One region of the Cohnella sp. genome, then DNA from elsewhere that is predicted to be linked to it. Evidence: riboswitches for the same ligand, from Rfam matches in the RefSeq annotation. Region 1 holds a riboswitch; the other holds the start of a gene.
What was found. Region 1 has a riboswitch for cyclic di-GMP ahead of ACESLM_RS01175 (transglutaminase-like domain-containing protein). Riboswitches for the same ligand answer to the same signal wherever they lie in the genome.

Region 1 (5,523 bases):
AGTATGTTCAAGACCGAGAGCAGCAGCGAATATTGCAAGAGTTGGAGCAATCTTTGTCATCCGGCGATCTCGTTCGCTCGTACAATATTCAAGCAGAATACAGCCGCCTCTCCAACGTGCTTGACGAAGGGCTAGAGCAAGCAGCAATGAAAGCGGAAGCGTCCGAATCTCCCGAGGATTCTCAAGAGTCTATGGACGACAAAACGATCGCCATCATTCAGATCGACAAAATCGATCTGAAGCTGCCGATTCTCGAAGGAGCAACCGCGAAAAACATGAAGGTCGGAGCGGGTCATATGACGGAAACTGCGCCGCTCGGGGAAATTGGCAATTCAGCTGTCGCCGCTCATCGGGCTCGTACGAAAGGCCGGATGTTCAACCGGCTTGACGAGATGGAAGTCGGCGACCGGATCGACATTCGGATGAGAAACAGCAGCGTCGCCTACCAGGTAACGGATATTAAAGTCGTCCTCCCTACCGATCTATCCGTACTGAAAAGCGATGGAGACAAAGCCGTTCTTACTTTGATTACCTGCGATCCGTTGGTGAATCCGACGCACCGGCTTATCGTTCATGCCGAGAAAATCGAGGATCAGGGATGAACCCCAGCCTGACGCGCAAGCGGTTATAGCTGTAAACACGAAAAAACGGCCAGAATCGTCAATAGATTCTGGCCGTTTCGATGTTCGATTAATAGTATTTGACTGCCGAATAATCGCTTGCCTTCTTGCCGAACGACACCTTCTTGTCGCCCTTGCTTAGCCCCGCGTCCACGGTCGTGTCCACGACGACCCATTTCCCGTTCAAGTATACCTCGTTCCAAGCATGGTACTCGTCGACCAAGTTCGTCGTGCCCATCGCCAGCTTGGCCGGAATCCCTGCGCTTCTCAGCATGGCCGCATAGAGCGTAGCGTAGCCGTAGCAGATCGCTTTGCCCGACGCCAATGTACCGTCAATGTCGGGAACATAATCCGATGTCACCTTGCGGGCCAACTCTTTATCGTAGCTTACGTTGCGAATTATATAATCGTAGATCGCTTTCGCCTTCTGTTCGTCGGTCGCAGCGAGCGCCGTCAACTCCTTGGCCTTGGCTAGCGCCTTGTCGGCGTCCTGCCAAGCGATCGCCTGCGTGGAATTCAAGTAAATGTCCGACGTCTTCGTTACGGTTACGTTGACCTTCTCCGCCAGATTCACGCGATACTTTTTGCCGGTTACGTGCTCGAGCACCGCAATCTCGTATTGCCCGTTCCCCATCTGCAGCGGCAGCCACAACGTCTGTCCGTCGGAAGAGGCGCTTAGCGTGTAAATATAACTGGCGCTCCCTTTCGATATTTTCGCTTTCGTGTCCACTGTCGGTTTGCTCGTCAACCGAATGCCGATCGTACCCTTTTCCAATTTGGAAGTGTCCAAAGTCGCTTTGCTCGTCCCTGTGCTCGCGGATGCAAGAGCAGGAATCGAGGCGAAGAGAACAAGAAACGCCAACAACAATTTTGCGGATTTAAGCATGCCATATGGCTCCTTTCGATAGCTGGCTGTCATCCTTCGAGGAAGGGAAGACCCTTTAGCTTTGCGTCGCTGCCTTTCGGCAGGTTTGCCTTTATCGTGAAGCTTGTCCAAATAAAACAAAAAAAGCCTAGTCTTTCGGTAGCTGGCTGTCATCCTTCCGGTGGAAGGGAAGACCCTCTAGCTTTGCGTCACTGTCTTTCGACAGGTTTGCCGTTATCGAGCTTGCTTTCTATGAAAATTATAGCGAAATTTCGACGAAAGCACAAGGAAAAACCTGCCAGATTGACCGGCAGGTTTAGTTTTTTTCTCTCTATGAAATTCTATCTGTCTTTATTTATCTATCTCTATCTCTCTATCTATTCTTTCTTCATTCGAAAAATACGATTGCGGTACATGATGAATGCACCTGCCGCAATGAGGGCCAGGCCGGCAAGCTGAAGCGGCAGCGGGCTTTCTTCCCCGGTTTTCGGCAATGTTTTGGTCGGAGTTTTGCCTCCGTCGTTAACCCCGCCGCGCGGAACGTCGTCCACGTCGATCTCGACGAGAATTTCCTGTTCATTGCCTTCCGAGTCGGTCACGATGATGGTAAAGGAATCTTTGCCTTTGTAGTCTTTGTCCGGCGTATACTTCCATTTGCCATCCGGCGTGATCGTTACCGTGCCGTGCTTCGGCTCTTCTCCGACTTTAACTTTGCCGCCTTTGGGAACTTCCGTTGTTCCTTCAACCGGCTTGTCGTTCGTCGTTTTCTCTTTTACTTTCTCTCCTGGCTTGCTAGGCTCCTCCGTTTCTGTCGGCTCCGTCGGTTTCGGAGTTTCGGTAGGCTCAGGAGTTTCGGTAGGTTTCGGAGACTCGGTCGGCTTCGGAGACTCAGTCGGTTTCGGCTCCTCCGTCGGCTTCGGCGTCTCCGATGGTCCCGGACCAGGCGCACAACATCCGCCCGAGCTCGGGATTCTCTCGTTTGTTTTTTCCACCAGGACCGTTGCCGTTTGCGTTGTCGTAATCTCGAATTCTACCGGATCGGTATTCAGACGATAGTCGTAAGGCGCTTGAATTTCGATCAGGCGATATTTGTTTGGTTCGAGTTCATCCAGGAACAACTCACCGTTCGCACCCGTCGTCAGCTGCGCCGGAGTCAACCCTGTCACGCGCTCATAAATCTCGTTGCCCTGAAGATCGAAGTTGAGTGTAGAACGCCACAGTTCGAACACAGCGCCGCTGAGAAGCTGCGACTTGGACGCATTATACTTCACCAGTCTGACCGAACGAATATGCTCCTTGTTCTCGATAATCAACGAAGTGTTCTCCTGATGAATCGATACTTTCGTATTTGGATTCTCGATGACGAAGCCTTCCGCTTTCGTTTCTACTATCGTGTACAAACCGTAAGGCAGGTTTGTAAACTCGACTACTCCATTAACGTCCGTCGTTTTCGTATCCACGAGTACGTTTTGGTCGTTCCACAACTCGAACTCTACATCTTTAAGCTTCAGATTATCCGGATCCTTGGCGTTCACTTTGGTGACGGTTAACTTTCCGTCGGATCCTCTCACGTTAGGATGTGTTTTCGTAACAATCTGTGTCTGATTGGCGACAATTTCAATCGGAATCGGCGTCGGGTCGAGTGTATAGAACAACGGCGCCTCCGTTTCGATCAGCGTGTAGGTGCCCGCCGGAAGATTACCTTTGCCCAATCGCCCATCTACCGTAACCAAGTTGTCGTCGATGACCGTGTTGTTGGAGTCTCTCAATTCGAACTTAGCTCCCGTAAGTTTGGCACCCGTAACCGAATCTTCCTTCACAAGCTCGAAGCCTTGGCGAATGACCTCATTGACAATCGTGATCGGTTCGACCACGAACGGCGCGGCCAAGTCATCCTGTTTGCCGATCAGTTTAATTTCTTTTCCGCCAACTGTACCATATTCAGGGTGTACGAGGTATCCGCTCGGAGCCGATACTTCCTTCAGTTTGTACGAAATTCCGGACGTGCTGTTAAGGCGGTACTTGCGCAGCGTCTCGGCTTCTCCGTTCGCGTCAGTCGTTAGTTCCTCCAGCACTTGGGTGCCAGCAGCATTCCATAACTCGAATTTCACACCCGCGATCGATTTGTTCTCGTCATCAAGCTTAACGATTTTGAGCTTGCCCGTTCCCGTTCCAGCTCCGCCGCCGGCATCCGCCATTTGTACTTTGAACCCATCCTGGTCGTTTTCTTTAACCTTCACGGTGTCGCCATGATAGGAGGCTTCGTTGCCGATCAGATCTCCGTTGAATGCATTAATGTATGATTCGTATTTGACGATGTACGCCGTGGACAGAGCTTTATGGAACGTAATCGTAAACTCGTTTTCCGTCACGGACACCGAGTAGTCCGGCTCTTCCGGATCTTTCAGTTCATCGCCTTTAGGAAAATTGCCCGAGTTGTTCGGCGGGAGATTCGTCTTGTACACCTTGATCGTGTTACCGAGCAGAATCTGGTTATCGGACAGTTTGTCTTTAAACACGGAGCCCGCCGGGATATGGGATTGGCTCGGATTCACGATAACCGTCCATTCTGCTTTGTCCGTACCAGGGAGTTGTCTGCCGGATTTGTGCAGATACTCTCCGCCATATTTCGGCGTTACCTTCGCCGACCACTTCGAGTTAAGACCCGGAATCTCTTCGTCCGTAAGCGTCGCATCGTTAGAATAAACTCCTTTGACCGGATACTCACCGCCGACGCTCGTCTTGTACTGTACGCGATAAGCTTGCTTGCCAACGTTGCCCAGCTTCAGCTCGAAGCCTTTGCCGTCACTGTCAAGCTGGAATTGGTAAGAATCAGGATCTTCTGGCGTGACAGGCTCAGGATACGTGTCGTTAGTTGTGTTGAGTTGAAGCTTATAAACCTTAATCGAATCCTCAACGTATTTCAGATTCGCAGCAGAATCTTCTGCCTTGAAACGGTCATTCACGATCGCATTTTTAAGATCGTAAAGATTGTAGTTCAAATCGATTGTCCAGAGAATCGTTTTGTCTTTGGCGTTGTATTCGCCTTTTTTGTTTCCGTTCTTCTGGGTATTCTCTTTAGCCTGAACCTCCGCCTTTTTTTCAATAGGATCCGGATTCGAGTTCGTAGGCTCTTTCCAATAAATCTTCGCCGTGTTCACGTACTTATTGCCAGCAGGCATACCCGCTGTAGGATCAAACGTTGTCTCGAACGTAATGAAGTGACGTTTGGAAGTGCTTTTCCCCGACTTTAACTGGATTGTAAATCCATTATTATAATTTCCTGGATCATTTGTCGGATTAACAACTTCATCAACAAGCTCAAATATGGACTCATCTTCAGCGATCGCGACACCATCCACCTTGACGGTATCCTTAATCAGTTTCATGTGTTGACCAAAGTACTCATCCTTGATCACGATGTCGGTCATCTCTTTTTGATCGCGGTTAACTTCAAGCTGCCATTTGATTTTCTTTTCATTGAAGTCTTCCTTGGCAACCGTCTTTCTAAAGATGACTTCCCGATACTCCCCGTTGGCCTCCTTTGTCTTGTTGCCATAGATTGTTGCAGTATTCTTGAATTTTGTATTTTTGTAGACGCGCTCCTCAGCTTTCGTCGTGTAAACGATATCGTAGGCTTGCTTGTCTACGTCGTTTATAAATTTAAGCTCGAAGCCTTTGTTATAATCTGTATCCTCCGCTTCCAGTGGCTTAACCTCATACAAATTGGGATCAATCGCCATGCTGCCGCGAGAGGCTATTCCGTCGCCGTCGATCGTCACGGGATACACTTTCAAACCTTCAATAGTGTCGCCATTATGAACGACATCGTTAACCACAACGCTCTGCTTAATTGGATTTTCGATGCCAGTCAACTCATCCTTAATCCAGGCATCGACTGCCGCAATCGTCTGCTGATTGTAGTTGTATTTGATGACCCACTTCATCGTCTGATTGCCGCTATTTGAACCGAAGTCGTGGTCTATCGTCTCCTTATACAACGGCTCGTTAAAGCTGATTGTTACCTGTTTTTTATCG
Region 2 (5,523 bases), on a different contig from region 1:
TCACGATCGGCGGAGTGACGTCGGCCCAGCGCGCCGAGCCGTTTTTCCCCGCGTCGGTCAGCCAGTCTTGCTCGGCGGGATGCAGATAGACGGGGCAGTTGTATTTCTTGCGCAGATGGTCCACTCCGCCGATATGGTCGAAATGGGCGTGCGTCAGTAGAATCGCCTCGACCTTCAGGCCGTCCAGCTTGCGCATCAGCGCGCCGTCCGCCGTTCCGGGGTCGATGACCACCGCGCGGGTTCTGTCTTCGTTAACGACAACGTAAGCGTTCGTCTGCAGCGCTCCAAGCGCGAATCTTTGAAAAGTCAGCATCGTGCGGCGTCCTCACACTCCGGACAGAATGTCGCGGATTTCTTCCAAAATGACTTTCTGATACGCGTTGTCTTCCCCGTAACGACGTCCGATTTCCTTTCTCGCCTCGGTGAGCTTCTCCTGGTAGTCCGGCGCTTCGCGATCGGGGTTTTCCGCCTTGAACGCGGTCATGACCTCTTGCACGTATTTCGGACGGGCGCCCCACTTGCCGAGCAGATGACCCCCGGTATCGATGAACAGAACGACCGGAATGGCGCGCCCGCCCATCGTCAGATGCTGGTCCATCAAATCGAGATTCTCCTCCATGATCAGCACTTCCGTCGGGATGCCCGCCTTCTCCATCGCCTTGAACACGACCGGCACGTTGCGCACGACGTCTCCGCACCAGTCCGCGGCCAAAATCATGCAGCGCAAGTCGTCCCGGTTGTTCAGCGAATCGTAAAACTCCTCGAGCTCCTCCGTATGCCATTCGAACCGGTTCAGCCAAGATTCGAACGTCTCCCGGTTTTTCGTCATTCCCTCGATAAATTGGTCGGGAGACAATCCCTTATGTAATTTGCTGGCGATCAGCTGGCTCATTCGTCCAAGCTCCTCTCTCGTACCGCGTTGTCTTTATTTTAGATGCTTTTGCCTCTCTTGCGCAAATATTGGACGAGGAAGTAAACCACAAGCAGCCCCAGCGCGGCAATCAATATCCAGCGAATCAGAGGCGCCGCCTCATCCGCAACCGATTCCCACTTATCTCCGAGCGAGAAACCCAGCCATACGAACAATATGGACCAAGGAACGGAAGCGAGCGCAGTTAGCCAGGTAAATTGCCACAGATTCATTCTGGCCATTCCAGCCGGAATAGAAACCGCTTGGCGCATGACCGGCACGAAACGGCCCGTAAACACGATCATAGGCCCGTATTTCTCGAACCATTTTTCCGCAAGATCGATATGCTTGGCCTTCAAGTGCAAGTACTTGCCGAACTTGTCCAGAAACGGCCTTCCCCCGTAGCGGCCGATCGCATAGAGCAGCCACTGCTGCAAAATGGCGCCGATCGTCCCGCAAATAACGGCAACCGGGAAAGAGATAATGTCCTGATAGACGAGATATCCCGCGTACCCCAATACGATTTCGCTCGGAATGACTTCGATCGCCAATCCGATAATAATGCCCCAGTACCCTAAACTCTCGACCCAGGCCAACAATTGCGACAACCATTCGTGCAGCGTATCCATCATCGTTTACAACCTGCCTTTTTCCCCATTGATAGAGACCTTCTGCCCCTCCGTCAGCCGTCTTCATTCTAGCACAGGCTCGCGGCTTCCTTCCAGTTATACGGAGCTCGGGCAAAATCGTTGCAGGCTTGTCATGAGAGGACGGGCCTACGCATAGACTTCGATTAGGTGGACAAAGTTGAAGAGGAGAGAGCGGAATGAATAAAATCGTCATTCTTAACCGTAAGAAAATCCAGCTGTACGCGGTCATCGCGGCCGTCGTTATTCTGGCCGGCGCCTATATCGGCTGGCAGCAATCGAAACCCGCCTTGGCTCCTGCGGGCGGCGTAGCGACCAAGCAAGTCCTGCATCTGACGACGGGCGAATTCACGGCTCAAGGAGACAACGGCAAGAAGCTGGAAACGTACCTGTTCTACCCGGGCACGGTCGTCGCCAAAAAAGGCGTCCCCGTCGAGCTCCGGATTACCGGCATCAACGGCCAGTCCCATCCGTTCGTAATCGAAGGCCTCGACATCAAGGGCAACATCAGCAAAGGCAAGACGACCGTCGTCAGCTTCACCCCGAAGGAAGCCGGCATCTACTCCATCGTCTGCCAGACGCACGCCGATCCGAAAACCGGCGGGCCGATGGTCGGCTATCTCGTTATTCAGTAACTCGCGGTGACCTCCCCTTCCTCCCCCGCATAGGGTATGGAAGAGAGGCAGGTGTACCCGATGAAAATGTTCCAGGAAAAGCACTCCTCCCCGCTGCCTACGCCGCGCGGCATTCGCCGGGCATGCTCGAACGAGCTGTACCGGACCGTCAAAAGGCTGAAGCAGCACGTCCCCGCCCCGCTCGTCCGGGAAGCCGAGGAGCTGTACTTCAAGCGGGTAATCGGCAACCTGATGTGGATCTCGGAAAACAAGAGCAATCGCAAAAAGCTGGCCGATTGGTGGGAAGAGGAAGTCAGCGGCGACATTGCCGAGCTGTGGAACGTCGATCGGACGAAGCTGACAAAAGCTTTCCGGGAAGCGTTCGGCGGATAAAGAAATGGGTTGGGCGCCGCCGATTTCGGCTGAGCCCAACCCTGCTTCATTTCCTCGGCCCGGCCTTCCATTCCGATCAGCCGATAATCGCGAACGTCTGCACTCCTGCCGGAATCGTGCGGGTACGAAACAGAACCCCATTATTGTTAAAGACGCGCAGCGTATAGGCGACATTGGTCAAAGTGCGAATGTTATTAAAGCGAACGACTCCGAACCGGTCGAAGTTGGCCGCGTCGACCAGTTGCCCGCCGCGGAAAACCCGGGCAAAAAAGCCCGTCGTGTCGAAAGGAACGCCGGTGCTCTGCACCCATACGACCGTAAGCCGGCTAAACGTCTGGCCGCTGTTGCCGGTGCGCGCAATTTGTGCGGGAACCGTATTCGTCTTCAACACTTTGGATCGCTTGGAATCCCTTTTCGGGGGCTTCGGATAGCGAATGGCCATTAAGGATATCCCTCCTTCTTGCCGTTTACCCCCAATCTATGCCGGAGTCGCAAACGGCTAAACGGACACCCTCCCATCGCCTCGTCCATATTCGCAGATTTCCTCGAATATCCCGTATTCCGTTCTCCCTTAACGTTTCTTGCTCAGACTACGGCGCGTATTCGCGTTCTTCTGCACCTGATGGCGCAAAATAAGCGCGCGCAGAGGACGCAGCATCTCCGGTTCGAGAACGTGCATCTTGGCCCCGCAATGCATCCGGTTCTCCTGCCGCTCGCGGCGCACGATCTCCAGCTCGCAGTCGAACGAGATTCCGATCTCAACCGTCGCCCTGAGCCTCGACTTCGTCGCGAAATGCGGCGCGTCCAGACCCGAGAAACTGATCCCGGATATGCTGATATCATGAATCGTGAGGCCGTCGGAATCGCCGATCTCCCGATCCTCTCCGGAACTGCCCAGCACTCGGACGATCTGGACCTTCCCTTCGATCTCGACCCGCGGCTGTTCCCTTCTTTCCTTGAATCGCTTTTGCAGCTCGGGAGGCTGCAAGAGCGCAATCGCTCCTTCGTACTTGGCGAATACAATCGAGGACATCGATTGTATTCCCGCGGGCGAATACACGGTCATCTTTACCGTTTCCCCTAGCTCGAACTGTTCGAATTCCGGAAGCTCAACCTCGAACAATTCTCCCTCCACGTGGGTCATAACGCCCGTCGTCACGAAATTTTTCCCTTCCACGACGGTCCGGCAGTGCAACAGCACGTTTAAGGGAAGCAAATCTTTGTCCAGATCGGATAATGCGGCTCTGTTGTCTCCGGTATGCGCCATCTCCGCCCAACCACCTTCCTGACTGCTTGACTTCTATACGAAAAAAAACAGGCAACCCCTCTATGGGAGCAGCCCGTTTCGCCTGAATCATCCATGTAGGGACTATCGGCAGCCAGGCTGTCATCGTCCTCGGGACATTAGACCCTGTAGCTTTGCGTCCTTGCTTTTCAGCAAGTTTGCCTTTATCCAAATCCGTCTTCTAATGGAACGATTGTACCATATTCGGCATCTTTTCGTCATATGTTTTTTTGCCGATCCGCCGGGGCGCCAGCCCGTCAGCGAGCCATGACGACGCGGTTTCTTCCCTCGTTCTTGGCTTTGTACAGAGCGGAGTCCGCGCTGGAGAACACCTCTCGCAAATATTCCTTCGGATCGTTGAACTTCAAGCTCTCGCTGGACTCGGACAGCACGCCCATGCTGATCGTGACGCCGACCTTGTCCGCGCCGGCTTCCACCTGGTTCTCTCCGACGGCGAGCATGATTCTCTCCGCCAGCAGCTCCGCTTGCTCCCGGTTCGTATGCGGCAGGTACACGGTGAACTCTTCTCCTCCGTACCTCGCCAGAATATCCGTTCTCCGCAGCATGGAACGAACGATTTCGGCCGTGCTGCGCAGCACCTCATCGCCGACAAGATGACCGTATTTGTCGTTGATTTGCTTGAAATGGTCGATATCGAACAGGAAGATGGCGAACGGAATTTGATACCTCATGTTCAGCAGCACTTCATGCTCCAACTGCTGCATCAGATATCTCCGGTTAAAGCAGCCGGTCAACCCGTCGGTGACGGCCATCTGCTCCAGCTTCTGATTGACGCGGAACAGCTCTTCCTGGATCGTGATCAGTTCCAGATTGCGCTCGTGCAGCGCCTCGTTCTTGCGATTCATCTCCACGACCAGCTTGCGCAGCTCCGAGACGTCGTGGAAAGTAATGATCCTTCCCAGCAGCGTTTTGCGGCTGTCCAGGACGGGAGAGATTTGGATCGATACGTGTCTGCCCGACGAATCCTGAAGCGAGAACTCCATCTGCAGCTTCTCGTGGGGATGATGATTGTAGCGGTACAGAAATTCGTAGACTTCCCCCTGCACCTGCAGAGGAGCCAGGAACTTCTCCATCTCGAACGTCTCGCCTTTCGTCACCTGCACGAGAGGGGACGCCCCCCGATTCACTTCCAGCACTTTGCCGTTCTCGTCCACGACGATGACTCCGGTCGTCATATGCTCGAAAATATCCCGCTGCGCCATGCTCAAAATATCGAACATGCCGAATCGATAGATTGCGATAACGAAGCACAGATCGGAGAGCAGAATGCCCAGCGCGAGCAAGCCCGGCACGACCGGCAGCCACTCTACGAGAAGCACGTTGACGAATACGTCCAGCAGGCCGAGTCCCGTCAGCACGAACATTCCGATTAAAGCGGTTGCAAGCTGCTTGCGTTGGTTTACGGACGTTACCGACTTCAAAGCGTGGAACATATTCAACAGAGCGACGAAGAAATAGGCGAATTGGACGAGCACGAGCAGCCAAAACAAAGGACCGTAGTCCCGGTCCGTGTAGCTGTCGACCACCGGGGCCATGAACAGCCTGTTCGGGTTCCACATGGCGGCCGCGATGCACAGTGCCGCGGGAGTAATGTACAGCAGAATGCGTCCGCCCTTCAGCTGGGCCGACTTGCTCGTGAGGAAGAAGACGAAG

Region 2: linked by a shared signal. The riboswitch ahead of ACESLM_RS26455 (PilZ domain-containing protein) and the one ahead of ACESLM_RS01175 (transglutaminase-like domain-containing protein) in region 1 are both predicted to bind cyclic di-GMP.

Annotation. Positions count from the first base shown of each region.
Region 1 is NZ_JBEPYQ010000002.1:98,838-104,360, forward strand. Features, by position in the region: gene ACESLM_RS01170 (class D sortase) at 1-602, shown strand, start outside; gene ACESLM_RS01175 (transglutaminase-like domain-containing protein) at 691-1,506, opposite strand; cyclic di-GMP riboswitch class I at 1,521-1,606, opposite strand; cyclic di-GMP riboswitch class I at 1,641-1,728, opposite strand; gene ACESLM_RS01180 (collagen binding domain-containing protein) at 1,863-5,523, opposite strand, start outside.
Region 2 is NZ_JBEPYQ010000110.1:11,674-17,196, forward strand. Features, by position in the region: gene ACESLM_RS26425 (MBL fold metallo-hydrolase) at 1-313, opposite strand, end outside; gene ACESLM_RS26430 (thioredoxin family protein) at 326-892, opposite strand; gene uptA (undecaprenyl phosphate transporter UptA) at 931-1,542, opposite strand; gene ACESLM_RS26440 (cupredoxin domain-containing protein) at 1,737-2,192, shown strand; gene ACESLM_RS26445 (dehydrogenase) at 2,253-2,564, shown strand; gene ACESLM_RS26450 (hypothetical protein) at 2,641-3,006, opposite strand; gene ACESLM_RS26455 (PilZ domain-containing protein) at 3,136-3,831, opposite strand; cyclic di-GMP riboswitch class I at 3,936-4,022, opposite strand; gene ACESLM_RS26460 (histidine kinase N-terminal 7TM domain-containing diguanylate cyclase) at 4,107-5,523, opposite strand, start outside.